3 regions of the Fictibacillus sp. WQ 8-8 genome follow, and region 3 is predicted to be linked to each of the others. Evidence: predicted binding sites of a transcription regulator. Region 3 holds the regulator's gene; each other region holds the start of a gene.

Evidence for each region. Region 3 encodes CtsR, which represses protease genes until heat stress. Its sites were predicted from a motif close to ATGGTCAATAAAGGTCAAACA; they were not measured.
Region 1: M1K46_RS14755 (ATP-dependent Clp protease ATP-binding subunit) is a predicted target of CtsR. The motif match lies at 1,479-1,499, and genes of this name have one in related genera.
Region 2: clpP (ATP-dependent Clp endopeptidase proteolytic subunit ClpP) is a predicted target of CtsR. The motif match lies at 1,394-1,414, and genes of this name have one in related genera.

The regions. Positions count from the first base shown of each region.
Region 1 is NZ_JAMXKG010000006.1:109,550-119,944, forward strand. It holds gene M1K46_RS14755 (ATP-dependent Clp protease ATP-binding subunit) at 1-1,400, opposite strand, end outside; gene M1K46_RS14760 (BsuPI-related putative proteinase inhibitor) at 1,667-2,179, opposite strand; gene M1K46_RS14765 (FAD-binding oxidoreductase) at 2,311-3,687, shown strand; gene M1K46_RS14770 (hypothetical protein) at 4,290-4,565, opposite strand; gene M1K46_RS14775 (PAS domain-containing sensor histidine kinase) at 4,613-6,463, opposite strand; gene M1K46_RS14780 (HU family DNA-binding protein) at 6,635-6,913, opposite strand; gene M1K46_RS14785 (SDR family NAD(P)-dependent oxidoreductase) at 7,070-7,840, opposite strand; gene sigY (RNA polymerase sigma factor SigY) at 8,028-8,573, shown strand; gene M1K46_RS14795 (YxlC family protein) at 8,545-8,871, shown strand; gene M1K46_RS14800 (sigmaY antisigma factor component) at 8,861-9,067, shown strand; gene M1K46_RS14805 (group I truncated hemoglobin) at 9,131-9,490, shown strand; gene M1K46_RS14810 (DEAD/DEAH box helicase) at 9,535-10,395, opposite strand, start outside.
Region 2 is NZ_JAMXKG010000001.1:220,848-231,242, reverse strand. It holds gene whiA (DNA-binding protein WhiA) at 1-73, shown strand, start outside; gene M1K46_RS01205 (HPr family phosphocarrier protein) at 114-371, shown strand; gene clpP (ATP-dependent Clp endopeptidase proteolytic subunit ClpP) at 741-1,340, opposite strand; gene yvfG (protein YvfG) at 1,552-1,764, opposite strand; gene cspD (cold-shock protein CspD) at 2,038-2,238, shown strand; gene rpoN (RNA polymerase factor sigma-54) at 2,389-3,705, shown strand; gene M1K46_RS01180 (glutaredoxin family protein) at 3,853-4,152, shown strand; gene M1K46_RS01175 (sugar-binding transcriptional regulator) at 4,323-5,345, shown strand; gene gap (type I glyceraldehyde-3-phosphate dehydrogenase) at 5,428-6,435, shown strand; gene M1K46_RS01165 (phosphoglycerate kinase) at 6,673-7,857, shown strand; gene tpiA (triose-phosphate isomerase) at 7,956-8,717, shown strand; gene gpmI (2,3-bisphosphoglycerate-independent phosphoglycerate mutase) at 8,710-10,245, shown strand; gene eno (phosphopyruvate hydratase) at 10,341-10,395, shown strand, end outside.
Region 3 is NZ_JAMXKG010000019.1:50,828-61,222, reverse strand. It holds rRNA gene rrf (5S ribosomal RNA) at 1-7, shown strand, start outside; rRNA gene rrf (5S ribosomal RNA) at 387-506, shown strand; gene M1K46_RS23180 (CtsR family transcriptional regulator) at 1,064-1,534, shown strand; gene M1K46_RS23175 (UvrB/UvrC motif-containing protein) at 1,571-2,107, shown strand; gene M1K46_RS23170 (protein arginine kinase) at 2,111-3,178, shown strand; gene clpC (ATP-dependent protease ATP-binding subunit ClpC) at 3,204-5,636, shown strand; gene radA (DNA repair protein RadA) at 5,857-7,233, shown strand; gene disA (DNA integrity scanning diadenylate cyclase DisA) at 7,237-8,310, shown strand; gene M1K46_RS23150 (PIN/TRAM domain-containing protein) at 8,394-9,485, shown strand; gene ispD (2-C-methyl-D-erythritol 4-phosphate cytidylyltransferase) at 9,550-10,263, shown strand; gene ispF (2-C-methyl-D-erythritol 2,4-cyclodiphosphate synthase) at 10,238-10,395, shown strand, end outside.

The sequences.
Region 1 (10,395 bases), on a different contig from region 3:
TTACCTACCCCAGTCGGACCGACAAACAAGAAGGATCCAATTGGACGGCTTTTGGCTTTAAGGCCTGCACGGCTTCGGCGGATGGCTTTTGATACTTTATCCACCGCTTCTTTTTGTCCGATGACTTTTTGGGATAAGTTTTTCGCAAGATCTTTCATTTTTGCCTGTTCGTCCGCTTGAAGCTTCCTTACAGGGATTCCTGTTTTCTGTTCAACGATTTTTTGAATATCTTCCAATGAAACCTCTGTTTTCATTTTTGGTTCGTTTTCGGTCAGTTTTTCCTGAAGCTGAAGTTCTTCCTGGCGAAGTTTGGCTGCAAGCTCATAATTTTCGCTCAATGCTGCTTTTTCTTTTTCCTTAGAAATTTCTTCTAATCGTTCTTCAATAGAAGAAGTTTCACTTCCTGAGTGCAGCAGATTGATTTTTGAACCTGCCTCATCCATGAGATCGATCGCTTTATCTGGAAGGAATCGGTCTTGAATATAGCGGTGAGAAAGATTTACACATGCTTTTAGAACATCATCAGAAAAGCTTACTTCATGATATTGTTCATATTTTGGAGCTAGTCCTTTTAAGATTTCATACGCTTTTTCTGGCGTAGGTTCATTAACGATTACTGGTTGAAAACGGCGTTCAAGCGCGGCATCCTTTTCAATTTTGCGGTATTCTTTCAGTGTGGTTGCCCCAACAACTTGAAGCTCTCCTCGTGCTAGAGCAGGTTTTAGAATGTTACCCGCATCCATAGATCCTTCCGCAGACCCGGCACCGACAATCTGATGAATTTCATCAATGAAAAGAATGACGTTCTTGCGTTTTTGAAGTTCAGCGATCAGCTGCTTCATCCGTTCTTCAAACTGGCCGCGGATTCCTGTATCAGCAACAAGAGATGCCACATCCAGCAAATAGACTTCTTTAGATAAAAGTTTAGCCGGCACAGAGCCTTCTGCAATTTTTAATGCAAGACCTTCTGCAATGGCTGTTTTACCTACCCCTGGTTCCCCGATGAGAACAGGGTTGTTTTTATTTCGGCGATTCAAGATCTCAATGACACGGCTGATTTCTTCTTCCCTGCCGATCACTGGGTCGACCAAGCCTGCTTTCGCTGCATGGCTTATATTGCGCCCGAATTGATCTAGGAATCCTCCTCCGCCACCCTGCTGGGTCTTAGGAGACTGCTGCTCGCTGGAAATACCTGAATTCATTCCGCTGCTCATCATTTGTTTAAAGAATTCGTCAAAGGATGAGAATTGATTCATAGGATTTATACCTCCTGCAGTGTTCATGGATTGTGTTACTTTATGGTAGCAATCTGTACAAAGCGTTAATTGTTGTTTGTGTTGATTAAAAGAAACATTCATATGAATAGTCGCAGGATTCACTTTACATTGTTCACATCGCATAAAGCATTTCCTCCTTCATTGTAATAGGTCATTTGTTTTGTCTGACTTTGACTATCTTTGACCTTATGGCTTTATTATACTTTGACCTTCTTTGACTTTCAAGGTTTTTGCTCAAATAATTTATACTTGCTTATTTTAAGTGTGTATCATTATCTTTGGTTTCTAGTACCTTACACTTCTTGTTCCCGAAAATCAAATGATCTGTTTTTTTCTGAATCGGAGACCACAACCCAATAAAAAAGCCCGCTTCATGAGCGGGTTCTTCACTATTTAATCTCAAATGTTTGCTTCTGTCTGTAATCGTTATCCTCATCTATTGCCGTGAGCCAGATTTCAATCGTATATGTTCCGGCTGGCAAATTTTTGACTATGATGTCCTGTGTATAGGTTTCTCCTTGTTTTAAAGCGATCTTCGAAAGAGCTTGAGTAAACATATGGTCATCTGAGTATTGATAAACTTTTTTGCCCTCTTTATTTTTCACAATGTAGTCAAATTTCTTACCGCTTGTGAATTCAAATATTTTGACTTGCTCTGTCTGATTTTTCAGTTCATAGCGCAATAGCGCGCTCCCAGCTTTTTGCTCGAGAATCGAAAGTTTAGGCTCGATGGCGCCTGCAACAATTCCTCCGCCATTGTTTCTTTCAGGATCGTCTTTTTTCTGTTCCTGCTTGTTTCCGTCTCCCATGACTGGTTCTCCCTTCTTAGCCTCATTCTTTTCCGTTGTGCCGCATCCGGCTAAAACGATGATAAACCCCAATATAAGCAGCCAGCTTTTCAATGTCATCACCTCACACATAGTCTTGGCTGATTTTTGTTATTTTACCAGAATAAAAAAAGGATTTTTATGTCTACATCTATAAGTACCCTTAAGAGAGATTATTCAACATACACCCAAGGGAGGATTTTTACATGCCAGTACTACATGAAGATTTGCTTATAGAAATGAAAAAACTTACCGATGAAAAACGTGCAACAAGCAACGAGACGATCCTTCAGCAGCACAGCAAAGATGAGTCCCATCATTCACCTGTACTTCCGGAAGTGGTGGTTTTTCCTGATTCAGCTTCCGAAGTTTCTTCTATATTACAATACGCCAGCGAACACCAGATTCCTGTTGTTCCTTTTGGAGCAGGTTCAAGTCTTGAAGGTCACTGCATTCCACTCCAGGGCGGCATCTCTATTAATTTCCAGAATATGAACAAGATCTTGGAAGTGCGTGAAGAGGATTTCCTAGTCAGGGTGCAGCCGGGGGTAACGCGTACACAATTGAATCAGGCATTAAAAAAGTACGGTTTGTTTTTCCCTGTTGACCCAGGAGCAGATGCTACGTTAGGCGGGATGGCAGCAACGAATGCGAGCGGTACGACTAGCGTGCGGTATGGAATCATGCGGCCTCAAGTCAGAGATCTGGAAGTCGTCCTTGCAGACGGCTCGATTATCCATACAGGCGGGCTCGCCGCAAAATCATCATCCGGGTATCATTTGACAAGTCTTTTTGTCGGTTCGGAAGGCACGTTAGGTGTATTTACTGAACTTACACTCAAAGTCTATGGCATTCCTGAGGCTACTGTTGCTGGAAGAGCGGTTTTCCCTAGTGTTAAAGCGGCGGTAGATGGCGCAATATCTCTTCTTTCCTCAGGAAACTCACTAGCCCGTGTAGAGCTTGTTGATGAATATTCCATCAGGCAGGTCAATCAGCACAGTGAAACCTCCTATCCCGAAAAGCCCACTCTTTTCCTGGAGTTTCATGGTAACCCATCCGGTATGCAGCAGGATGTTGCCTTTGCTGAAGAACTATTGTCAGCTAACGGTTCTGAAGATCTGATATTCGAAACAGATTCTATAAAGAAGGCAAAGCTTTGGGAAGCAAGACATCACCTTGCCTATGCATTTAAGCATGGGTTTCCTGGAAGAGAGATGATGCTGACAGATGTGTGTGTGCCCTTATCTGAATTAACAGGCGCTGTGGTTTACGCTCGTGAACTGATAGAAAGGGAAGGTCTGCACGGCGGAGTTCTCGGACATGTCGGTGATGGGAATTTCCATTCTATTCTCATGTTTGATAAGAGCAGCGAAGAAGAAACACAAAAAGCCAATCGTATTAATGAGATGATTGTCGAGTATGCCCTTTCTAAAAGAGGAAGCTGTACCGGTGAACATGGAATCGGAATCGGCAAGATGAAATATTTGCAGCAGGAGCATGCCGATACCCTGCCATTGATGAAAATGATCAAAGAACAGTTCGACCCCCGCCATATTTTAAATCCGGGGAAGGTTTTATTTTAAAAACAGCAGATTAAGGAGAATGCGGACAGGGTAATAATAAAGTACAAATTTACCTTAGAAAGGACTAATCCATGAAAACTCTAATCATCCTAGTACTCGTAGTCATCCTTATCGTTCTGTTTATGAAAAGAAGAAGATAGTACGTAAAGAGGGGCTGTCCAAGAAGTCTGTAAGCTGTTGATTTCCGTTCCAGGCTGCTCGCTTTCCGCGGGGCGTGCGGTGAGCCTCTTGGTGCAAGCACCGGCGGGAGTCTCACCTGTCACGCTAGTCCCGCAGGAGTCTCGCATCTTCCACTTCAATTAACTTTTCATTGAAGATTTTTCAAGCCAAAAAGGGGCTGCCTGAAGGTCAATTTTCGACTTTCTGGACAGCCCCCTTTTTTTAGGTATAATACAAGCTGTTTAGTAGAAAATAGGAACAAGTGATTTTCACTATTTAAAACATGAACAGAATAATGTCCCTTAATATCCTGATGTTCCCCTATCGGTAAAGGTAAAGACCCATATCATCCAATCCGGCACCAGTGATTAGTTGGAAAAGCCGAAGCGCCTGGGGCTAGACATTACACATCTATAAAAAAAGCCAGCTCTATTTGAACTGGTCTAGTTCGTTTTTAATGCATTTAAATCTTGATTCCACTGCATCGGCTGCCAATGTGCAAGATCGTAGCTGCCTCCATCTATGTTTTCCTTTTCCTTGGACAGCGTCTCCAGAAGTTCCTGCGGCAAATGCTCTGTATTCAGAGTAAGATCAATGGAATCATCCGGTGAGTACAACAGAACAGTAAACAGCTTTTTATTTACCATATCCATCCCGTGTACATGCAGATAGCGAAGATCATTCATCCTGTATACGAAAAAAATTCGGTAGGGGGACATCTCATCATCCTGCCTTTTTAGAATCAGTATGTCCCGGGTGCCTATTTCTAAACGACTGAAAATGGATAGATGGGCAATTTCACTTGAACAGTTGTTCCTTTATTCTTTTCACTCTCAAAAGAAATGTTACCGTAATGTTCTTTTACAATTTTATAGCATACCATCAGACCAAGCCCTGTTCCCTTTTCCTTAGTCGTATAAAAAGGTTCTCCTAATTTTCCAAGCCTGTTTTTCGGTATGCCCGAACCCTGGTCTTCAATCTTAATCACTACGCTTCCTTTTTTCTTTATGACAGCAAGCGTGATGATTCCTCCTTGACCCATGGCTTCAATGGAATTCTTTAACAGATTGATAAATAACTGCTTCAGCTGATTTTCCACACAATAAATAGAAGGAATATCTTTATCCACTTTTAATTGAATCTGTATGTTTTTAATAATGGCTTGTGTGTCCAGAAGGCGAATCACAGATTGAAGCATATCTTCTAATGAACTGTATTCGAAGTGGACGGCTTGCGGCTTGGCCACTAGCATAAGCTCCCCGACAATGTCATTAATTCGTTTTAATTCCGTCAGCATAATTGCAACATATTTGGTTTTCATCTCTTCATCTGTTTCCTTTAAAAGCTGGGCAAAGCCGATTAAGGATGTAAGGGGGTTTCGTATTTCATGGGCGACTCCTGCCGCCAGCTCTCCCAGAACAGAAAGCTTCTCCGACTTTCTTATCAATTCCTCAGTTTCCTTCGTTGCTGTAATATCCCGAGCGATCGTTACGAAGCTTTCTATCTCGTTCCATTCGTTAAGTACCGGAACCGCATTAGTCTCCATGACCAGCCAATCTCCATTTTGATGCATCAGGCGACATTCAAAGGTAAAAGGTTTTTTTTTCATTTTGGCCTTCGCAAAGGCAGCTCTAAGAAATTCCCAATCATCCGGATGAATCCTTGAAAAAAGAATTCTGTTTATTTCATCTAAGTTACTAGAGAATCCGAGGATGGCTTCATGGGAAGGTGAACTATAGATCAGTTCCCCATTGGGATTGGCTACGGCGATTAAATCTTTAGAATGCTCGGCAATGACACGGTACTTCGCCTCACTCTCACGGAGAGCCCGCTCTGCCTTTTTTTGTGCTGAAATATCCCGGTAAATCAAACAGAAACCGATGACTCTGCCCTGCATGTTGCGGATCGCAGAAAACGATATGGATACATCAATCCTTAATCCATCACGCCGGACTCTCTGGGTTTCAAAGGAAGGAACCGTACTTCCTTCGGCAAGAAGGCCCATAATACTTTTAGATTCCGCTTTGAATTCATCCGGTATGATAATGTGCGAATCGATTTCATCGGATAGAAGGTCATGCTCTTCCCAGCCGAACATATTCTCAAAGGCATGATTGACCTTGATCAGATTTTCTTTTGTATCGACAATTAAAATGGCGTCAGTCGTGCCCTCGAGTACAGATTCCAAAAGTTCGAGCGCGACACTCAGCTCTTCTTCCTTTTCTTTATGCTGGGTGATGTCCCTTCCTGTCACAAACAAAAACAAAGGATTCCCTTCTTCGTCAAAAGTAGCTTGTTTGATTAATTCAAGATAAATATACGATCCGTCTTTTTGCTGCACTTCTTCTTGAATTTTTATCGGATGTCCTGTTTCCCAAGCCTTCTTGTCTGTTTCCTTTGACCGCTCGATCATCCCTGCATTACACCAGGAGTTCTGTTCATCAAGAGCTTTTCCTTTATACGTACAGCGGTCCACTCCACATACCTGGAGTGCAAATTCATTAGCCTCTATCCAATGGCCTTCTCTATTTTTCAAGCATATAAATTCAGGCAAAACATCAATTAATTTTTTGAAAACACCAAGTCTCGGAAGAAGTTCATCTTTGGTTAGCATCATTTTCAGTCCACACCCTCAACTATCATTCTGTCGTATTGTGTCTCAATCCCTTTTATATTAGATAATGGAGTAAGGTTTTCCTTCAAGAATTTACCGACAAATAGAGACAATAATAGGCATGGGAAAAACTTTGTTCATCAAAAAAAGCCCCGTGACCCGGGGCTTTTTATTTTATACTGCTTTAACGGCTTCTTTCAGTGATTTTCCTGGTTTAAATGCAGGTACACTGCTTGCGGCGATCATGATTTCTTCCCCTGTTAGAGGGTTGCGCCCTTTACGGGCGTTGCGGTTGCGAGTTTCAAAAGTTCCAAATCCAATCAGCTGGACGCTCTCACCCTGCCTTAATGCATTGGTAATCGATTCAAGAACAGCTTCCACCGCAAGGGTTGACTCTTTTTTATTCATGTTTGTTGCAGATTTTACTGCGTCAACTAAGTCTTGTTTTCTCATGAAAAAAATCCTCCTAAAAAGTAATTTAATATATTGCATTTGCTACCATTATTAACGCTTTCTCACTTTTTATACATCTGCCCTGCATATTTTCAAACATGAAAAGATCCCGGTATACAAGGCCGGGATCTTTCTCTTAACACTTAGATTGTCTCTCTAGAATCCATACACGGTCATTCCGCCGTCTACAAAAAGAGTTTGTCCTGTACAATAGGAACCAGCGTCAGAAGACAGGAAAACGGCAGGACCGACTAATTCGGCCAGTTCTCCGACTCTGTTCAGTGGAGTGCGGGATAGAATGTCATTCAAATAGTTTTCATCTGCAAGAAGTTCTGCTGTTAACGGTGTTCTGAAATACCAGGGACCAATTGAGTTCACATTGATTCCGTAAGGGCCCCATTCCAGTGCAAGGTTTTTCGTCATTTGGATCATCGCCGCTTTCGTCGAAGCATATACTACTCCCGTTCTTAACGCAACATGCCCTGCTACAGAGGAAATGTTGATGATTCGCCCGTTCCCTTGAGATTTCATAAGTTTAGCGGCTTCCTGGGAAAAATAGAAGGCTGAACGAAGGTTGGTGTTCATGATCTTCTCCCATTCCTCTTCAGAAACTTCCAGCGCTTTGCTTCTAATATTCATACCGGCATTATTGACTAGAATATGTACAGGAATTTGGCGTGATGTAAGAGAATCATATAATGATTGAATTTCTTCCTTTACTGTCACATCTACTGTAAAGGCATATGCCTTTCTCCCAAGTTTTTCGATAGAGCCGGCAACTTCATCAAGATCTGATCGAGTTCGGGAGATCAGTACAACATCCGCTCCAGCTTCAGCAAAACCAATGGCCAGTGCCCTGCCGATTCCCCGCCCTGCTCCAGTGATCAATGCTGTTTTTCCTTCCAACGAAAAAGACGGTAAATACATGATCAATCTTCCTCTCAGTTAATTTAATGTAAAAAGACTCGCCAGATAACAGAATATTTCTAACGTAACAAAGTATCCCTCTTTTATCCATTAATAAAAGATATTTTTTAACAGAACGAACGATTTACCTTCACAAAACGTATTACTATTGATTCATGAATCAGGTCGCAAGGAGGACACCGTAAAGATGGAAGAAAAAGATTTGGTCAAAAAAGCAAAAAAGGGCGACCAGCATTCTCTTTCTCTCTTGCTGCAGCAAAATTATTCTATTTTGTTTCATTATGTACTGAAAATAACGATGAACCGTTCAACAGCAGAAGACCTTGTACAGGAGACCATGCTTAAATGCATTCAAAAGATTGGGTTATACGAGGGAAAGTCTAAATTTTCTTCCTGGCTCATTTCCATCGCATCCCATCTATACATCGACCAGTTCAGACGCAAGAAAACCGAGCAGAAGTACCAAGAGCACGAACAGGCATCCCGAAACCTGAAATGGAAAGCCGCTTTCATCAATGAAGAATGGAATGAAGTGCTAGATGCCGTAAGCCTTTTAAACGAAGAAACAAGAACCCCCTTAATCCTAAAGCATTATTACGGTTATACGTACGACGAGATCGGGAACATGCTGAATATTCCCGCCGGAACGGTTAAATCTCGGGTTCATACCGGGTTAAGATTCATTAGAAAGGAGTTAGCTGAAAGTGAAGGAGAATCCAGACTCAGCAAATAACCTTGAAGATAAGCTCAAGGAAAGCCTCTCACAGATTGAAAAATATGAAGAATTCAGCGTGCCAGACCTTGCCTTTTTTGAACAAATGGTAGCTGAGGAAACCAGCAGAAATAAAAGACAGCTCGCTAAAGAGCTTGCCCTGTTTGGAGTGATAGCTGCTGCAGTTCTGTTCTGCGTGGCAGCTATGCTTATTCGGCTCCCTTCTGTTTTCGTCATCCTTCAGGCTCCCGTACTGATTGGTGCTATTCTGTTTCTTTATAAACATCATAGAAAAGAAGGTGAATGGAATGACACATAACATACACGGCCAGCCGCTTTGGACACTAATTCTCGTTGTCATCATTCTTCTTTGCCAGAGCACATGGCTGTTTCTGGACGGAAGGAAACGCGGCTACCGTTATTGGTTCTGGTCTCTATGGGGATTGATCCAATGTCCGTTCCCTCTCCTCTTTTACCTCATATTCGCAAGAAAAGTGTTCAGGTCCAAACCATAAATCTCCTTAGCGTTTATGTCTGTCCTCTTGTGGGGAAAATGGTAACATAAGGAGGAGATATCATTGCAGACATCACTTTACGAAAAATTGGGTGGCAAAGACTCCATAGGAAAAGTGGTTGACCGTTTTTATGATAAAGTTTTGGCCGATTCGAGTGTAAATTATTTTTTCGAAAATATCGATATGGAAAATCAGAGGAAACATCAAACCAAGTTCTTGAGTTTCGCTTTGGGCGGACCCGCTCAGTATTCCGGAAAGTCGATGGCAAAGGTACATGAAGGCATGAATCTCCAGCCTGAGCATTTCGACGCCATTGTTCTTCACTTAAAAGAAGCGCTTCAGGAGTTTAACGTGCCCGAACAAGATATTGAAACAGCAGTTGATCACGTCAATACACTAAGAGATGACATACTTTATAAATAATAAAAAAAGAGGAGCTGCTCAATCCTGAGTCTGCTCCTCTTTTTTTACTCTTTTTCTACCCATTCCTTCCGCAGGACAAAAAGCTCTCTGAGTTCCTGAGTAGAAAGCTCTGTAATCCAGTTTTCACTCGTGATGACTTTTTCGCTAAGCTCTTTTTTGCTTTCAAGCATTTCATCAATCCGCTCTTCAAGCGTACCGAGCGTGATCATCTTATGAACGGTCACAAACCGTTTTTGCCCGATTCGGTGGGCACGGTCTGTCGCCTGGTTTTCTACAGCTGGGTTCCACCAGCGGTCAAAATGAATCACATGGTTTGCTTCTGTAAGATTTAACCCTGTCCCCCCAGCTTTCAAGGACAGCACGAACACACTGTGTTTTCCATCCTGAAACTTTTCAATCATTTCATCGCGTTTAGCCTTAGGCACTCCTCCGTGCAAAAAGAGCATATCTTCGTTCCAGCGGTTCGCGATATAGTCCTGAATCAGATTGCCCATAAATAAAAACTGCGTAAAGATCAAACACCTTTCGCCCTTTTCTCTTATGGCTTCCAAGAGTTCCACCAGCTTCGAAAATTTATTCGATCGCTCCTCGAGCCTGTTCTTCTTTTCTTCCTTCAGATATAGAACCGGATGGTCACAAACCTGCTTCAGCTTGCCTAATAAAGCTAAAATCAGCCCTCTTCGCTTCATGCCGCCTTCTTGCTCAAGCTGCTGAAACGTATCCTGAATCATCCGTTCGTATAAGGATGCCTGCTCTGCCGTTAGATGGACATACTCTTTAATCTCCTGTTTCTCCGGAAGGTTCAGCTGTACGTGTGGGTCCTGTTTGGTCCTTCTCAATAAGAAAGGCTGAACGAGGCTCTGCAGCTGTTTCAGCCGGCTGTTATCGTGCTCTCTTTCAACAGG
Region 2 (10,395 bases), on a different contig from region 3:
CGTCAACCACAGGCTTCGGAAAATTGATGAAATCGCTGACAAAATTCGGTTAGGACAACCCATTTCGAAATAAAAACAAAACTACACACTAATCTTTAAAAGGAGGAACAGCAATGATCGAGAAGAAGGTAACTGTTCAATTGAAAACCGGATTGCAAGCCCGTCCGGCTGCCTTATTTGTGCAGGAAGCGAACCGTTACAACTCTGAAGTATTTGTAGAAAAAGACGGAAAAAGAGTCAATGCAAAAAGTATTATGGGAATCATGAGCCTGGCCATCGGATCTGGCGTCGATATTACCATTTCTGTTAGCGGACATGATGAAGAAGAAGCGATCAAGGGGCTTGAAGCCTTCATTACGGAGCAGAACTAGGTTTTATTGAAGAAAATAGAAGAAGTAAAAGGGCAAAAGCGGGTTCGATATGATCCTATCATCATCGAAGAGCTTTTGCCCTGTTTTTTGTGTTGTTATGGGCGTTTTGCCGCATGTAGGGTTCGCAGATTGCCGGGGCCAAAATATAAGAAATACTAGCCAAACACATATTATGTAAACTGTCTCCCATTGCTAGAAAGCCCGGATACCGAAGAAGCTTTACCGTTTTGTCCGGGCGAACATCGCCAATATTAAAATTACGATGAAGATGACTCCGATGGAAACCAGGACATTGTATAGGTTCATGATCATCTCCCCAAAATAAAAGCCGCTCGTAAAAAGATGAGCGGCTTTCTTGTTTTCATTTCATTAAATGTTTTTAGGATCTTCTACGGAAGAGATGACACGGTCAACAAGTCCGTATTTTACAGCATCCTCAGCTAGCATGAAGTTGTCACGGTCTGTATCGCGCTCAATCACTTCAAGAGGCTGGCCTGTTTTTTCAGAAAGAATTTTGTTAAGCTGTTCGCGCATTTGGATGATACGGCGAGCATGAATTTCAATGTCTGTTGCCTGTCCGCGTGTTCCGCCTAGAGGCTGGTGAATCATAACCTCAGAGTTTGGAAGTACATAGCGTTTTCCTTTTTCACCGGCTGCAAGCAAGAATGCTCCCATGGAAGCCGCCATACCGATGCAGATCGTGGAAACGTTAGGCTTGATGAAGTTCATCGTATCATAAATCGCCATACCTGCTGTGATGGATCCGCCAGGACTGTTTATGTAAAGGGAGATATCCTTTTCAGGGTCCTCGGCAGCAAGAAAGAGCAGCTGAGCTACGATAGAGTTGGATACATTGTCATCAATGCCGCTTCCAAGCATGATAATACGGTCTTTTAACAGACGGGAGTAAATATCATATGCACGTTCGCCACGGTTCGTTTGTTCAATAACTGTAGGAATTAAATTCATGAATAATCCTCCTTTTATGGTGTGTTTTCATGTGTTACTGACATCATACAAAAAAGGTCAAAAAAGGTCAAACGAAAAGCTTCTTTGTTGATAATTCTATGTAGAGGCTTCACAATCCTTTATTTAACAATATGTTTAGACTATCATCATCATTCCCGCGACACCAGGTTTTAAACGTATGGCACGTCAAAAGTTTTATAGTTAAAGAGGATCAGCTATTCTTTACATTTGTATAAGCTGTTTCGAGATTTCGGATCCGGCGGACGATTTCTGCGTTTTTGTTGAGATGGTCATTGATGAGGGTTCCGACAATGGATCGGTAATAGGCATTCATTGCGTGCGATTTCGTAAACACGTCTTTGTTCCGTTCGATGTATTGTTTGAAATTTTCTTCAAAAAAAGCCACTGAAAATTGTTCAGCCATGGTTGCAGCACTCCTTCGTTTCAACTGTTTATATAGTATCAGATTCCGGTGCCAGGCACCAAAACAGAAAATTATATTCTTGGTGCCAGGCACCAAGAATAAATTAAGCGCCTTGTTTTGACAATTGGAAATTACCATGATATAGTTGTGCTGACCATATACGTGTTATTATGACTGGATGTAAACAATATGTGTTTTCTTTTAGTTTTTGTAGCATTGTCACATGGTTCCAATTTTTAAAGCGCTTTAACGCGCCGACAGGAGGATATACCCATGCAAAACGGGAAAGTAAAATGGTTCAACGCAGAAAAAGGATTCGGTTTCATCGAAGTTGAAGGTGGAGACGATGTATTCGTACACTTTTCTGCTATCCAATCTGAAGGTTTCAAATCTTTAGACGAAGGTCAAGAAGTATCTTTTGAAATCGTTGATGGTGCTCGCGGACCTCAAGCTGCTAACGTTACTAAACTTTAATAGCGTGATAAAAGGGCCAGTAATGGTCCTTTTTTTTGTGCCCAAAAATCGCAAGCTCCAGCAGTGTTAACCTGATGGAAGGAACTTCAAATCTTTTTCAGTGTTGCCTGCTGACATTCTATAGTATCATAGTAACGGGAGGGATTTATAATGGAGCTGGGATTATTTCAACAACAAAATTTAAGTCTTGTCATGACTGCAGAGCTTCGCCAGGCCATTGCCATCCTGCAATATCCTTGCTATGAACTTTCTCAATTTTTACAAGAACAAGCGGTAGAAAATCCCCTCATTGAGTTGGCGGATTCGCCAGTCTTTTTTAATACCGATAAAAAGAAAGCGCTTCAAAAAAGTAAAACAACGCAAGATGCGGATGTGATCGGGATGATGCAGCCTGCTGAAGAAACCATGCACGACCGCCTGCTTCATCAAGCGTTAGCCATACCTGCATCAGATGAGATTGCAGCTGTTGTCCGCTATCTCATCTTAAATATAGACCAGGCCGGATACCTGGATATAACGGAAGATGAAATTAAACAGCGTTTCGGAATCAGCACCGAAAGATATGGAGAAGCCATAGATTGGCTTCATCAGCTGGAGCCAGCAGGCATTGGAGCCCGTAACCTTAGGGAATGTCTTCTACTGCAATTGAAATCGCTTGGCATGGAGGATGATCTGTCCTACCTTATCGCTGATACTCACCTTGATCAGCTCGCAGACCGAAAAATTAAGCAGATTGCTGCTGCTCTTGGAACGAATGTACAGGCTGTAGAACAGGCTGCCGACTTTATTCTGACTCTTGATCCGAAGCCGGGGCAAAAACTGTCCAGCCACAGTGAACTGGGATACTTGTATCCAGACCTTTCCGTCTTTGAAGATAATGGAACGTACAAACTCGCCATCAACGATCATTTCACGCCCAAAGTGCAGCTGAATGAAAGCTATGCTCATTTATTAAAATCAAAGGCCAGCGGTGCTGCACAGTACTTGCAGGAACATTATCAAAAGCTTCAATGGCTGCAGAAGAGCCTTGAACAAAGAAAGAACACGCTCATCATGATCGCCAAAGAGATCGTCTCAGTTCAGCAGAACTTTTTAAAAAGGGGCCCTGAACATCTCGTTCCGATTACCTTAAGGGAAGTAGCTGAACGGATCGGCATGCACGAATCAACAGTCAGCCGGGCGGTTAAAAACAAGGTCATTCAAACACCGAAAGGCGCATTCGAACTGAAATATTTTTTTACAGCAAAAATCGAAACGGTAAACGGAGAGAACGCTTCTGCCCAAACGGCCAAGCTTGCCATAAGAAAAGTAATTGAAGCAGAAGATAAAGCAAAGCCGCTGTCTGATCAGGCGATTGCCGAAATGCTTGCCAGCGAAAAGGGCTTGAGCATCTCAAGGCGTACGGTCGCCAAGTACAGAGAGGAGCTGAACATCGCTTCCTCTTCCAAGCGGAAAAGATATTCCTGACACCCGAGCGTAGAAGCGATGCTTCACTATTGCCCTTCAACACAAAAAGCGTGTTGCGGGGCAATAGTTCCAGCGCTTGTCGGACCTAAACTGGGCGCCTGCGCTTTTCTTATTAAGCCAAGCCAGGTGCTTTGTTTTTAATTTATAATGATAACAAGGGTACGAATAAAAAAAGATGAAAAGGGAATGTTGAGTATGAGTCCACTTTCGATCACATTTTATACAAAACACCATTGTCCGCTCTGCGATAAAGCGCATACTATATTAGAGGAACTTCAAGAGGAAATTCCGATGGAGATCCAAAAAGTTGATATTTACCGATCAGATGAACTCATCGAAAAATATGGGATGATGATCCCAGTGATTACGGTAGCGGATGAAGAGATTCAGTACGGGCAGATTCATAAGGAATCATTAAGAAAGCGTTTACTTACAATTGATAAGTAATTTTTGTTGAAATGTTGTCACATGTTTTGTTAGAATGAAGGAGACTTAAACATAGTCATTTTTTTATAGCATCATTGGGACGTAAAATGGCTAACCGGGACGATAAATGTCCCTAAAAGTATTGGGCTCCTCTTATGTTCTGCCGTACAAAAAGACAAGGGGAATGCATGATGAACGATTTGATAGAAATACAGAAGAAGCTTTTGCCTGATCTTCTGGAGGTTATGAGAAAACGATACAGCATACTTAAAATTGTTCGCTTTCATGAACCCATCGGCAGACGAAGCCTTGCCATCAACCTCAATATGACGGAAAGGGTTCTCCGTGCGGAGGTCAGCTTTTTGAAAGACCAGGGGCTGCTTTCCATCCTGCCGGGCGGTATGTCGCTTACTCCTGATGGATTAGATGTTCTTGAACGGCTGGAAGTTCTAATGAATGAACTCGCCGGGCTTCGCGTTTTAGAAATGAAGTTAAGGGAAAACTTAAACCTGTCTGAAGTGATTATCGTTCCTGGCGACAGTGATGAAGATCCTTGGATTAAAAGTGAAATGGGCAAGGCGGCAGTAATGAGGCTGAAACAGGAGTTAACAGGCAATAATGTCATTGCAGTGACCGGCGGCACAACCATCGCTGCTGTTGCTGAAATGATGACTCCTGGAAACAAGGACCAAGACCTTCTGTTTGTCCCAGCCAGAGGCGGTCTAGGCGAAAAGGTAGAAAATCAGGCAAACACCATCTGTTCAACGATGGCTGTAAAAGCACGAGGTGAGTACCGTCTGCTTCATTTACCGGATCAACTTAGTAAGGAAACTTACCTTTCACTGATTGAGGAACTCGGGGTAAAAGAAGTCATGGAGCTGATCCGTTCAGCAAGTATAGTCATCCATGGAATTGGCGATGCTAAAACAATGGCCAACAGAAGGAATTCTTCTTCTGCTGTGCTGGAAAAACTCGAACACGAAAAAGCGGTAGCGGAAGCTTTCGGCTATTACTTCGACCATCATGGAGAAGTAGTGCATCGTGTTCGAACGATCGGTCTTCAATTGAATGACCTGAAAAATAGTGATTTCATCATGGCTGTTGCAGGTGGTGCTTCGAAAGCAGAAGCGATTGCGGCATTCATGAAGCATGGCCCCAAGAAGGTGCTGATCACCGATGAAGGGGCAGCAAACAAACTTCTTGCAAGCTTGTGAAAGACTATGTAACTTATTGTGTGACTAAAGGGTTTTCCCTTTAACTATATTTTTCTTTCTAATTATAAGGAGGTCATTTTAAATGGCAACTAAAGTTGGTATTAATGGATTCGGTCGTATTGGCCGTAACGTATTTCGTGCAGCGCTAAACAACCCTAACGTAGAAGTGGTGGCTGTTAATGATTTAACAGACGCAAACATGCTTGCTTTCCTATTGAAGCATGACACTGTACACGGAAAGCTTGATGCGACTGTTGAAGTCGGCGAAAATGCGCTAATCGTAAACGGCAAAGAAATCAAAGTATTGGCTGAGCGTGACCCTGCTCAATTAGGATGGGGAGACCTTGGTGTAGAAGTAGTTGTTGAATCTACTGGACGTTTCACAAAACGTGCTGACGCTGCTAAACACTTAGAAGCTGGCGCTAAAAAAGTTATCATCTCTGCTCCTGCAAGTGACGAAGATATCACTGTAGTAATGGGTGTTAACGAAGACAAATACGATGCTGGAAGCCACGATGTAATTTCTAACGCTTCTTGTACAACAAACTGCCTAGCTCCTTTCGCTAAAGTACTAAACGAAAAATTCGGTATCAAACGCGGTATGATGACAACTGTTCACTCATACACAAATGATCAGCAAATCCTTGATCTTCCGCATAAAGACTACCGTCGTGCACGTGCTGCTGCAGAAAACATCATTCCTACAACAACTGGTGCTGCAAAAGCTGTTTCTCTAGTACTTCCTGAACTAAAAGGAAAACTAAACGGTATGGCAATGCGTGTTCCAACTCCAAACGTATCATTAGTAGACCTTGTTGCTGAACTCGACAAAGAAGTTTCTGCAGAAGAAATCAATGCAGCATTGAAAGAAGCAGCTGAAGGCCCACTAAAAGGCATTCTTGGCTACAGCGATGAGCCGCTTGTTTCTACTGACTATAACGGTAACACTAACTCTTCTACAGTTGACGGTCTTTCTACAATGGTTATGGAAGGCAACATGGTTAAAGTGATCTCTTGGTACGACAACGAAACTGGATACTCCAGCCGTGTTGTAGACCTTATTGACTTTATTGCTAAAAAAGGACTTTAATAATAGAGAGATTTAAAGTAGAGGGGAAGGGTTGAAAGATGCCCTTACCCTCTTTCCCTTGTAAGGAACTCTTAGCAGTTTCATGTTGCTAAAAGCTTTTCTTTTAAACTTAAGATTTACGGAAGACGGGCGCAGTACCTGAACTTCCCGTTTTCACCTGCGCATTTTAGGTTAAACTAGGGTGTGTAAAAGGGATTCTCTTCTTCTTTAATTTAAGACTGTCAGGAGGTTATACTTATGAACAAGAAAACAGTTCGTGACATCGATGTTAATGGAAAAGTGGTCTTCTGCCGCGTTGACTTTAACGTTCCGATGGAAAATGGGAAAATTACCGACGATACTCGAATCCGTGCGGCACTCCCAACGATTCAATACTTAACAGAGCAAGGTGCCAAAGTTTTATTGGCGAGCCATCTCGGACGCCCGAAAGGCCAAGTGGCTGAAGAGCTTCGCTTGACCCCAGTGGCACAGCGCTTAAGCGATCTCCTTGGCAAAGAAGTTGTAAAAACGGACGAAGCATACGGCGAAGAAGTGAAGAGTGCGCTGTCAAGCCTTGACAGCGGAGGCGTCATTCTTCTTGAGAACGTCCGCTTTTATCCTGGAGAAGAAAAAAATGATCCTGAATTAGCACAGAAATTTGCTGAACTCGCTGACGTGTATGTGAACGATGCATTCGGTGCAGCCCACCGTGCGCACGCATCTACTGAAGGCGTTGCAAAACACCTTCCAGCTGTTGCAGGATTCCTGATGGAAAAAGAACTTGATGTGCTTGGAAAGGCTCTATCCAATCCTGACCGTCCTTTCACTGCTATCATTGGCGGTGCCAAAGTTAAAGACAAAATCGACGTGATCAATAATCTGCTAGATAAAGTGGACAACCTGATCATCGGCGGAGGGCTTGGCTACACGTTCATCAAAGCTTTAGGCCACGATGTAGGTAAATCTTTATTGGAAGAAGATAAGATTGAAACAGCTAAAGGCTTCATGGAAAAAGCGAAGGAAAAGGGAGTTAACTTCCTCATTCCTGAAGATATTCTTGTTGCCGATGACTTCTCAAACGATGCAAACACGAAGGTTGTGGGCATCGATGCCATCCCGTCTGATTGGGAAGGGCTTGATATCGGTTCTAAAACGATTGAAAAGTACCGAAATACCATTCAGAATTCGAAACTTGTAATATGGAACGGACCGATGGGTGTTTTCGAAATGGAAGCATTCTCTAAAGGAACCCGTTCTGTTGCAGAAGCACTTGCTGAAGCCAAAGACACATACAGTGTAATCGGCGGCGGTGACTCAGCAGCTGCAGTTGAGAAATTTGGCTATGCAGACAAAATGAGCCACATCTCAACAGGCGGAGGTGCTTCACTTGAATTCATGGAAGGCAAAGAGCTTCCTGGCGTTACAGCATTAAACGACAAGTAAAACTCGTTTGAAAAGAAATCGATGAAGAGCAGTACAGCTTTCCGTGAAGTCCCCTGAACTTTATGGGGATGCTGTATGTTCTTAGGAAGGTGAAAAACATGCGAAAACCAATTATTGCAGGAAACTGGAAAATGAATAAAACCCTTTCTGAAGCAAAATCTTTTGTTGAAGAAGTGAAAGGATTGATCCCTTCTTCAGATACAGTAGATTCTGTTGTTTGTGCACCAGCTTTATTCTTGGACGCACTCGTAAACGCATCTAAGGGAACAGACCTCGGTGTAGGTGCACAGAACATGCATTTTGAGGATAATGGAGCTTTCACAGGTGAAATCAGCCCTGTTATGCTGAAGGACCTTGGTGTTGGCTATGTTGTTCTTGGACACTCCGAGCGCCGCGAGTACTTTGGTGAAACAGATGAGCTCGTTAACCAAAAAACGCATGCTGCTTTTAACCACGGATTAACTCCAATCGTTTGTGTCGGTGAAACACTTGAACAGCGTGAAGCAGATCAAACAAAAGACGTTGTAAAAACACAAACGGAAAAAGGACTTCAAGGTCTTTCCGAAGAACAAGTTAAACGTACTGTTGTTGCCTATGAGCCAGTTTGGGCGATTGGTACGGGAAAAACAGCTTCCTCTGAAGATGCCAACGAAGTCTGCGGATACATTCGCAGCGTGATCGCTGAACAATTCTCACAAGAAGCAGCAGACCAAGTTCGCATTCAATACGGCGGAAGCGTGAAGCCAGGCAACATCAAAGAACTAATGGGCATGTCTGATATCGACGGTGCTCTCGTTGGAGGAGCAAGCCTTGAGCCACAATCGTTCCTTCAGCTTTTGGAAGGTGTAAACAATGCCTAAGAAACCTGTCGCACTGATTATTCTTGATGGTTTTGCATGCCGCAGCGAAGAAAAAGGAAATGCTGTAGCCCATGCGAAAAAACCAAACTTTGACCGATATTGGGAAACATATCCTCACAACCATTTAACGGCATGCGGAGAAGCTGTAGGGCTTCCTCCAGGCCAGATGGGGAACTCTGAAGTCGGACATTTGAATATTGGTGCTGGCCGTATTGTTTACCAAAGCCTTACCCGTGTGAATCTTTCGATCAAGGAAGGGGATTTCTATGAAAACCCAACCTTTATTGAAGCAATGGATGAAGTGAAGAAGAAGGGGACAAACCTTCACATTTTCGGACTTCTTTCTGACGGCGGGATCCACAGCCACATCGACCATATCTTTGCATTGCTTGAAACGGCTAAAAAGCAAGGAGTAGAAAATGTTTACCTGCATGGCTTCTTGGACGGCAGGGACGTTCCTCCGCAATCGGCAAAAGGCTATATCGAGCAAACATTGAAAAAGATGGACGAGCTGGGCTTAGGCCAAATCGCGACATTATCCGGACGCTATTACTCTATGGACCGTGACAAACGCTGGGATCGTGTGGAGAAATCCTACCGTGCCATGGTTTATGGTGAAGGTCCGGATTACACTGATCCGATCGAAGTGGTGGAAGACTCTTACAAAAATGAAATCTATGATGAATTCGTGCTTCCTTCTGTACTGAAGAAAGAAGACGGTTCTCCGGTTGCTACCATCCAAGACGGAGATGCCATCATTTTCTGCAACTTCCGTCCAGACCGAGCCATTCAGATTTCACAGGTTTTCACGAATGAAGATTTCCGCGGTTTTGACCGGGGAGATCATTTTCCGAAAGACATTCACTTTGTATGCTTAACGAACTTCAGTGAAACCGTCAAAGGTGACGTAGCGTTCAAACCTACGAACTTGGACAACACGCTGGGAGAAGTTCTTTCTCAACAAAATTATAAACAGCTGCGTATTGCAGAAACTGAAAAATACCCGCATGTTACCTTCTTCTTCAGCGGCGGACGCGAAGCTGAGTTTGATGGTGAAACGCGGATTTTGATTGATTCGCCGAAAGTGGCGACCTATGATTTAAAACCTGAAATGAGTGCTTATGAAGTGACGGACGCTCTTGTAAAAGAGATCGAAGCCGAAAACCATGATGCGATTATTTTGAACTTTGCCAATCCGGATATGGTCGGGCATTCAGGCAAGCTTGAACCAACCGTTAAAGCGATTGAAGCAGTAGATGAGTGCCTAGGGAAAGTCGTGGATGCGATCCTTGCAAAAGACGGCTATGCTATCATTACGGCTGACCACGGAAACGCAGACGAAGTGATAACGATGGAAGGCAAACCAATGACTGCTCATACGACTAATCCGGTGCCGGTCATCGTTACGAAAAAAGATATCCAACTTCGCGACGGCGGCAAACTTGCCGACCTCGCACCAACGTTCCTGACACTTCTCGGCGGCCAACAGCCTAAAGAGATGACTGGGGAAACGTTAATCAAAGGCTAATTTTTGAAATCAGGAAAAGGCTGATCGAAAGAGGGCCCCTGCAGAACAGCCTTGTTCCTCACCATAAAATCTTGTTTGATAAGGAGAGAAAATTTATGTCAGCAATTATTGAAGTATATGCTCGTGAAGTATTGGACTCCCGCGGGAATC
Region 3 (10,395 bases):
GCCAGGCACGATTGAAGCACTGTTGGATTGATTCCAGCAGTGCTTTTTTGTATGTTCTTTTATGAAAATGACGTGATAGGCAAGTAAACCTTGTCGAATCGCAAGTAACGAGTGTGAAATCGCAAGTAAACGCTGTCGAACCGCAAGTAAACGAGCCAAAGCCGCAAGTAAACCCACCAAATCCGCAAGTAACGCTCCCGGACAACAAAGCAGAACCTTCAAAACCGTATCCATTAGCCACAAAAAGATGATTTTCAAAGAGAAAACGAAAAAATAAAGCCTATACAAACTAATTACTTGTTCTATTTTTCATAAAACCATCGAGGGATCAACCAAATAAGGTGGTTTGCATATCGCCGCCTGGGTCGTGCTCGGAGCAAGGGATATTCGGTGGTGAGCGATAGCGAAGAGGTCACATCCGTTCCCATACCGAACACGGAAGTTAAGCTCTTCAGCGCCGATGGGAGTTGGGGGCTTGCCCCTGTATAAGTAGGACGTTGCCGGGCATGAACGAAGCACTGTTGGATTGATTTCAGCAGTGCTTTTTTGTATGTTCTTTTTTATGACAATGAGGGGTTTGGCATGTAAAGGCTGGAAAGTCGCACGTAAAGTCTCCATTCCCGCATGTAAACCCTTCAAAGTCGCACGTAAAAGGGCCAAATCCGCAAGTAAACTCACCAAACCCGCAAGTAATGCTCCCAAATCACCCAAGGGCAGACCGTCTAGATCACTCTTATTCCGCCCGCAGCCCTCCAATCGTACAAAAAAGGAAATTAAAAAACCTCTCATTAGTCCCTTTTTCAACAAAACTCAAACACCGCACAAAACTTTTGAAATCTAAAACTTCCTTGAGCCCAGGCTCTGTAAAGTGTTGTCTGTTTTCGACACTGAAAAGTCTTCAATTGTTACGATTAATCCCAAAAATATCGGGTAATACTGTGATAGAAACAGCTCGTCCCCCAATCATGCGAAAAGTATACATTAGTTGCATAAACCCTGAAAAAGCGTCTATAATATAATTGTATAGTCAAAGATAGTCAAAGTCAGAGGGGAGGGGAGCAGGTTGAAAAATATCTCAGACATCATTGAAGCATATTTAAAGCAGGTCATCGCGGGATCAAATGAGACGTTCATTGAAATCAAGCGTACGGATATTGCTGAAAAGTTCCAGTGTGTCCCTTCCCAAATTAATTATGTCATCAACACCCGTTTTACGGTGGAAAAAGGCTTTGTTGTAGAGAGTAAACGGGGCGGCGGGGGATACATTCGAATCATTAAAGTCAAAACAGAGAATTATGTCGACCTTATTGATCAGCTGCTGCTTCTTATCAATGATCGTATTTCACAAGGAAATGCGGAGAATGTTATTTTGCGGTTGCTTGATGAGCAGATCGTATCCGAACGCGAGGCGAGGATTATGCTAAGCGTGACAGATCGCTCTGTTTTACACGTGTTAGACCTTCCTGAACGTGATCAATTACGAGCTGAATTATTAAAAGCAATGATTCGGACATTAAAATTTAGAACCAGATAACGATGTATCACATTTATTAATAGGGAGGGGAAAAAAATGTTCTGCCAGGAATGCCATGAGCGGCCTGCCACTTTACATTTTACGAAGATTGTAAACGGCAAGAAAACAGAATTCCATATTTGTGAGCATTGTGCAAAAGAAAAAGGAGAATTCCTTCCGGGGTCGAATACTTTCTCTATTCATCAGCTGCTCTCTGGATTGCTTTATGGAGATCCTTCCATTTCGGGAACGGCTTCTCCAGGACTTTCTCAACAGTCGGTCCAGGCTTGCCCTCAGTGCGGCATGACCTACAATCAGTTTGCCAAATCCGGCAGATTTGGCTGCAGCCATTGCTACGAAGTTTTTGATTCGAAGCTGGACCCTATTTTAAAGAGGGTGCATGGCGGGAATACAAGACATGCCGGGAAAATTCCGAAACGGATTGGCAGCGGGCTTCAAGAAAAACGCGAATTGGAAAAATTAAAGCAAGCTATGCAGCAGTATATTTTAAATGAGGAATTTGAGAAAGCGGCAGAGACCCGTGATCAAATTCGGCTTTTGGAAAAGCAAAAGCACCGGGAAAAGGGGGAATAGAGCATGTCACTTGAACATTTTATAAGTGAAGCTATCAGTCCCTGGATGAAAAAAGAAGGACCTGATTCAGATATTGTGTTAAGCAGTAGAATCCGGCTGGCCCGAAACCTCGAAAAATATAATTTTCCAGATCTGGCTTCCAAGGAGGAATCAGAGGCTGTTATTCAGACATTAGCGGGGGCTTGTAAGGAAAATAGCTGCGGGAATTTCGGAGAGTTTGAAATTCTTCATCTCGATCAGCTAAAACCTCTCGCAAAAAGGGTATTGGTAGAGAAGCACTTAATCAGCCCTCATCTTGCAGAACAATCAAAGTTTGGTGCAGTGATGCTTAATCATGATGAGTCTGTGAGCATCATGGTCAATGAAGAAGACCATCTCCGGATCCAGTGCCTTTTTTCGGGTTTCCAGCTGAATGAGGCTTTAACCCTCGCAGCTGAATTGGATGACTGGATCGAACAAAAGGTGGATTATGCGTTTGATGAGGAACGAGGCTACCTGACCAGCTGCCCGACGAATGTTGGAACAGGATTGCGTGCTTCTGTTATGATGCATCTGCCAGCTTTGGTCTTAACGAAACAAATCAGCCGTATTATACCGGCAATCAACCAGCTGGGTCTCGTAGTCCGTGGGATATATGGGGAAGGAACGGAAGCTCAGGGCAATGTTTTTCAAATCTCCAACCAGATAACCCTTGGAAAATCAGAAGAAGATATTGTGGAGGATTTGCGGGGTGTCGTCCTTCAGCTTATTCAGCAAGAGAGAACAGCAAGAAAAACTCTGCAGGACGGTTTGAAAATCCAGCTTGAAGACCGGATCTTCAGGTCGTATGGAGTTCTGGCGAACAGCCGGATCATCCAATCGAAGGAAGCTGCACAGTGCCTATCCGACGTCAGGCTGGGAATAGACCTTGGAATTGTTGAAGGAATTTCCCGATCCATATTAAATGAATTAATGATACTTACACAACCGGGCTTTTTGCAGCAATATGCCAATGAAATGTTGAATCCTGATGAGCGTGATATCCGTAGGGCAACGCTAATAAGGGAAAGAATCAAACTTGAAGAAGCTTAAAATTTGAATGGGAGTGTGAATGATTATGATGTTTGGTCGATTTACAGAACGAGCTCAAAAGGTACTTGCGCTGGCACAGGAAGAAGCAATCCGTTTAGGCCATAATAATGTTGGCACCGAGCACATTCTGCTTGGCTTGATCCGTGAGGGTGAAGGAATTGCCGCTAAGGCGCTTCACGTTCTTGGTCTTGGACCTGAAAAGATCCAAAAAGAAGTAGAAACCTTAATTGGACGCGGCCAGGAATCCGTGCAAACCATCCATTACACTCCAAGAGCAAAAAAGGTTATTGAACTATCCATGGATGAAGCCCGTAAACTGGGACATTCTTACGTGGGCACGGAGCACATCCTGCTAGGACTGATCCGTGAGGGTGAAGGAGTGGCAGCCCGTGTACTGAATAATCTCGGAGTGAGCTTGAATAAGGCTCGCCAGCAGGTGCTTCAGCTTCTTGGAAGCAATGAGGCATCATCCAATCACCGGGGTTCTTCTACGAACGCGAACACACCGACACTTGACAGCCTTGCAAGAGATCTGACGGCGATTGCGAAGGATGGAAGCCTTGATCCAGTCATCGGCCGTTCTAAAGAGATTCAAAGGGTCATTGAGGTACTGAGCCGCAGAACGAAGAACAACCCAGTCCTCATCGGTGAGCCGGGTGTTGGTAAAACGGCGATTGCAGAAGGTCTTGCTCAGCAGATTATCAATAATGAAGTTCCGGAAACGCTTCGTGATAAAAGGGTCATGACACTCGATATGGGAACGGTCGTTGCCGGTACCAAGTATCGCGGTGAATTTGAAGACCGTCTCAAGAAAGTCATGGATGAGATCCGCCAGGCGGGGAACATCATTCTATTTATCGATGAGCTGCACACATTGATTGGAGCAGGCGGAGCAGAAGGCGCCATCGATGCATCGAATATTCTTAAACCGGCCCTTGCCCGCGGTGAGCTTCAATGTATCGGAGCGACCACACTGGATGAGTACCGAAAATATATTGAAAAGGATGCAGCGCTTGAACGCCGCTTCCAGCCAATCACAGTAAATGAGCCGACAAAAGATGAAAGTACACAGATTTTGCAAGGTCTCCGCGACCGTTATGAAGCGCATCACCGTGTCACCATTACAGATGATGCCATCGAAGCAGCCGTAACGCTGTCTGATCGTTACATTTCCGATCGCTTCCTACCGGATAAAGCGATTGACCTGATCGACGAGGCAGCTTCCAAAGTGAGACTGCGTTCCTATACTGCACCGCCAAACCTCAAAGAGCTTGAACTGAAGCTTGAAGAAGTTCGCAAGGAGAAAGATGCTGCTGTTCAAAGCCAGGAGTTTGAAAAAGCAGCTTCCTTAAGAGATACTGAGCAGCGTCTTCGCGAGGAACTTGAGAAAACGAAGAACGTATGGAAAGAAAAGCAAGGTCAGGAGAATACAGAGGTAACACCAGAGGATATCGCGCAGGTCGTCTCCAGCTGGACCGGCGTTCCAGTCTCCAAACTGGCTGAAGAAGAAACGGAACGCCTGTTGAAGCTGGAAGAGATTCTTCATAACCGTGTCATAGGGCAAAATGAAGCGGTTCAGTCCATCTCAAAAGCGATTCGCAGAGCCCGTGCCGGCTTGAAAGATCCGAAGCGTCCGATCGGTTCGTTCATCTTCTTGGGACCTACTGGAGTAGGTAAAACCGAGCTGGCCCGTGCGGTAGCCGAATCCCTGTTCGGTGAAGAGGATGCGATCATCCGCATTGATATGTCTGAGTACATGGAGAAACATACGACTTCACGACTCGTTGGTTCACCTCCAGGCTATGTAGGACACGAGGAAGGCGGACAGCTGACAGAGAAAGTACGACGCAAGCCATACTCTGTTATCCTGCTTGACGAGATCGAAAAAGCGCATCCTGAAGTGTTCAACATTCTGCTTCAAGTGCTTGAAGACGGACGCCTGACAGATTCTAAAGGGCGTACAGTAGACTTCCGCAACACCGTCGTCATCATGACATCCAACGTTGGAGCCAGCACGCTCAAGCGCAACAGCTCTCTAGGTTTTACGGTTCACACGGAAGATCAGCAGTATAATGACATGAAAACGAAAGTGATGGCTGAGCTGAAAAAAGCCTTCCGTCCAGAGTTTTTAAACCGTATTGATGAGATTATTGTCTTCCATGCCCTTGAAAAGACACATCTCAAACAGATCGTTACACTTATGGCCGATTCACTTACCAAACGTTTGAAAAATCAGGGCATCGAGATCGAAATCACTGAAGCGGCACTCGATAAGATCACCGATGAAGGCTATGATCCGGAGTACGGAGCGCGTCCATTGCGCAGAGCCCTTCAGCGTAAGATCGAGGATCGCCTGTCAGAAGAACTGCTAAGAGGAAACATCAGCAAAGGAAACACCGTCAAAATTGATGTGGATAATAATGACTTTGTTGTTGAGACCGTCGGTGCTACATCGTAAATGATGGGATTTGTCCAATTGTATAGAAATAAATACAAAAACCCGGGAGGCAGTCACGTCTTCCGGGTTTTTGTCGAATCATTTTCTGTATTTTATCTAAATTCCAAATGCCCCCATTGGAAAGAGAGCCTGCTTTTTTGATAAGATAAAGACAGCAAGATTAAAAAAAGAGAGAATGGTCCAGCTGCTCCATAGCAGTCTGGAAATAGAGGAGAAATGGATGGCCAAAAACAAGTCTGTTTTTATGTGCCAGGAATGTGGGTATGAATCACCGAAATGGATGGGAAAATGCCCGGGATGCAACAAATGGAACACAATGGTGGAAGAAGTCATCAAGCGTGATACCCAGACAAGAGGCCTGACAACTTCTTCGGCTTCAGGCACCCAGCAAAAGCCCCAATCCATAGTTGATATAAAAAGTGAACAGGAGCCGCGCATCAACACTCATACGATTGAGCTGAACCGGGTGCTCGGCGGAGGGATTGTTCCTGGTTCATTGGTGCTCGTTGGAGGAGATCCTGGAATCGGGAAGTCCACCCTTCTGCTGCAAACCTCGGCAAAACTGGCCCAGCACGGGCAAAAAGTGCTTTATATTTCAGGTGAAGAATCAGTAAAACAGACGAAACTCCGGTCTGATCGGCTAAATATATCGGCGGGAGATCTTTTTGTCCTGGCTGAAACTGACCTTGATCTTATTGAAAAAGCCGTAACAGAAATCAATCCGTCGATCGTCATTATCGACTCCATACAGACGGTCTACCGTCCGGAGGTCACAAGTGCCCCGGGAAGTGTCTCTCAGGTCCGGGAGTGCACGTCCCATTTTATGAGGATTGCCAAGACGAAAGGGATTGCTATTTTTATCGTCGGACACGTAACGAAGGAAGGTGCGATTGCCGGACCGAGAATGCTTGAGCATATGGTGGATGCGGTGCTTTACTTTGAAGGTGAGAGGCATCACACGTACCGAATCTTGCGTGCAGTCAAAAACCGCTTTGGATCAACCAATGAGATCGGCGTGTTTGAGATGAAGGAGCTTGGGCTGTCAGAAGTCCTCAATCCTTCTGAAATTTTTCTTGAGGAGCGTTCAAAAGGAGTAGCCGGATCGACTGTTGTTGCTTCTTTGGAAGGAACAAGGCCCATGCTTGTAGAAATACAGGCATTAGTATCTCCTACAAGTTTTGGAAATCCGAGAAGGATGGCAACAGGCATCGATCATAACCGAGTCTCATTGCTTATGGCGGTCCTTGAAAAAAGGGTGGGCCTCCTGCTTCAGAATCAGGATGCCTATTTAAACGTCGCCGGCGGTGTGCGTCTGGATGAACCAGCTGTTGATCTGGCCGTTGCCGTAAGCATAGCATCGAGCTTTCGGGATGCTCCTACCCGGCCGACAGATGTTATGATCGGGGAAGTCGGCCTGACAGGAGAAGTGCGCCGGGTTTCAAGAATCGACCAGCGGATTCATGAAGCTGCGAAACTTGGTTTCGAGCGGGCGATTATCCCGGATAAAAACCTCGGGGGATGGACAATCCCTAAAGGAATTGAAGTGATTGGTGTGTCTACTGTTGAAGAGGCATTGCACTATACTTTGGGAGGATAAGGTATGGATCATATACTAAGAGAAGCGATCATCAGCAACATGCTCCAGCTCGTTGCGCCAGGAACACCCCTCAGAGAGGGTATAGACAATGTACTCCGCGCCAATACTGGCGGCCTCATTGTTGTCGGCTATAATGATAAAGTTACACAGCTTGTTGACGGAGGATTCTCCATCAACTGTAAATATTCCCCGGCATCTCTTTATGAGCTCGCTAAGATGGATGGAGCCATCATCCTGAGTGAAGATGCCTCTCGCATCCTATATGCCAATACGCAATTGGTGCCTGACACGTCTATTCCGTCTACCGAAACCGGAATCCGGCACAGGACTGCTGAGCGTGTAGCCCGGCAGACCGGAAATCTTGTTATATCGATATCTCAGAGACGTAATGTCATCACACTCTATCAAGGTGTGATCCGCTATTCATTGAAAGACATCGGTGTCATTTTAACAAAAGCAAACCAGGCCATCCAGACCCTCGAAAAATACAAGGTTGTGTTCGACCAGAGCGTAACAAACCTTGGTGCTCTTGAATTTGAGGAGCTTGTGACATTTCAGGAGGTCTCCCAGGTCATCCACCGTATTGAAATGGTTCTAAGAATAAAGAGCGAAATCATAAAATATGTTAATGAATTGGGTGTAGAGGGAAGATTAATACGGATGCAGATGGAAGAACTTGTATCTAACATAGAAGATGAGGCAGTTCTTTTAATCAAAGATTATGTAAAAGACAGAAAACATGACCCGGCACACATTCTCCGTCAGCTCAAAAAGCTTTCCAGCGACGAGCTGTTTGATGAAAATGTCATTGTGAAACTGCTGGGACACTCCCCTTCTTCCAATGTGCAGGATGAAACCGTTCATCCGCGTGGCTACCGCATCCTTTCAAAGATTCCAAGGCTGCCGACGCTCATTGTGGAAAATTTAATCGGAACATTCGACAGTCTTCCGAGTATTTTGCGAGCTTCTATCAAAGAGCTGGATGAAGTAGAGGGCATCGGAGAAATCCGTGCCAAGAAAATTAAAGAAGGCCTGAAACGGATTCAGGAGCAGCTTTTTGTAGACAGGCATATATAAATGGGTAATTTTTATGGAAATTATCAAAAGAGCACGTTTCAAAACAGACAATCTGTAAATAATGGTTAAGGGAGGTGAAATGCATGCTTAAAAGATTTGTACAGCTGTTTTTTGTTGTTGTTGGTGGCATGCTTGGTTTTATCTATGTCCCTGACATTATCCGTATTCTCAATTTGGGTGATCTGCCGTCAGAATTGACTTCATCTTATGCGGGCGCCGTCTTAGGGGCACTTATATTCTTTTTATCTACGTTTTGGGTGACTGATTATATTGTTGGGCTGATCCGGTGGGTGGAAGAAACCGTCGTAAAAGCTCCGGTCACTGATGTTCTTTTTGGAACGATGGGACTTATATTCGGACTTATAGTTGCTTTTTTTGTACAACTTCCTCTTAATAACATCAATATTGTGGTGTTCAGTTCGGTTCTGCCCATATTTCTAACGTTGTTATTAGGCTACCTCGGTTTCCAGGTTGGTTTTAAAAAGCGGGATGAGCTGATTAATCTGTTCTCCATTAACCGCTCAGGAAAAGAACGGAAAAAGGATACGGAAGAAGAAAAGCTTAAAGGAAAATATAAGATTCTAGATACGAGCGTCATCATTGACGGAAGAATCGCGGATATCTGCCAGACCGGTTTCCTTGAAGGCCCGCTCATTATTCCTCGCTTTGTGCTGGAAGAACTTCAGCATATTGCCGACTCGTCCGATGTATTGAAACGGAACAGAGGAAGGCGCGGACTTGATATTCTCAACCGCATCCAAAAGGAACTCTCCATCAAAGTGGAGATCTACGAAGGCGACTTTGAAGAAGTGAGCGAAGTGGACAGCAAATTGGTGAAACTCGCCCAGCTTCTGTCCGGTATCGTTGTAACGAATGATTTTAATTTAAACAAAGTATGCGAGCTTCAAAATGTGTTAGTATTGAACATAAATGACCTTGCCAACGCGGTTAAACCGGTCGTATTGCCTGGTGAAGAATTGATCGTGCAGGTGATAAAAGACGGCAAGGAGCATAACCAGGGTGTTGGCTATCTTGATGACGGAACGATGATCGTGGTGGAAGAAGGCCGAAACTATATCGGTAAGACCATCGATGTCCTCGTGACGAGTGTACTGCAGACTTCTGCGGGACGGATGATTTTTGCCAAGCCGAAACTTCTGGAGAAAGCTTTATAATTAACGAGCTTACAAGAGAGCCATGGATTTCTCTGTACGCGGTATAGTGTGGTGGAGAAGGTTGTTGGAATATAGCGTAGTCATTCCTGCTGCAGGCCAGGGAAAAAGGATGAATGCAGGAAAGAACAAACAATGGATCGAACTGAACGGGAGACCGCTCATTGCTCATACACTTTCTGTATTTGAGCAAGATCCGTGGTGCCGGGAAATCATCCTGGCTGTGAATCGGTTAGAACAGGCTCAATTTCAAGAATTGGCTGAAAATGGGCGTTTTCAAAAGATTGCCCGGATTGTTGAAGGCGGGGCAGAACGGCAGCACAGTGTTTTTGAAGGATTAAAAGCAGTGCAGCACACGGACCTGGCACTGATTCATGATGGTGCACGCCCTTTTGTGGAAAGAGAAAACATTCATGAACTTGTGCTGAAAGCGAATGAAACAGGAGCGGCCATTTTGGCTGTTCCTTTAAAAGATACGGTAAAAAAAGCAACAGGCGGAACCGTGAGTGAAACGGTAGACCGTGCGAGCTTGTGGGCTGTCCAGACCCCACAAGCTTTTCGTCTTCCCGTCGCACTGGACGCTCACCGGGTGGCAGCTGAAGCTGATTTTCTCGGCACGGACGATGCCAGCCTCGTAGAAAAAATGAACTACCCTGTATCCATCGTCGAGGGAGATTATTTAAACATTAAATTAACAACGGTGCATGACATACTATTCGCCAATGCCATTTTGGCACAAAGGGAGAGGGAAAAACATGATTCGAGTGGGACAAGGCTATGATGTACACCAGCTCGTCGAAGGGCGCCCTCTGATTATCGGAGGTATCACTATTCCTTATGAAAAGGGGCTGCTCGGCCATTCAGACGCTGATGTTCTGCTTCATGCCGTAACCGACGCGTTGCTCGGAGCAGC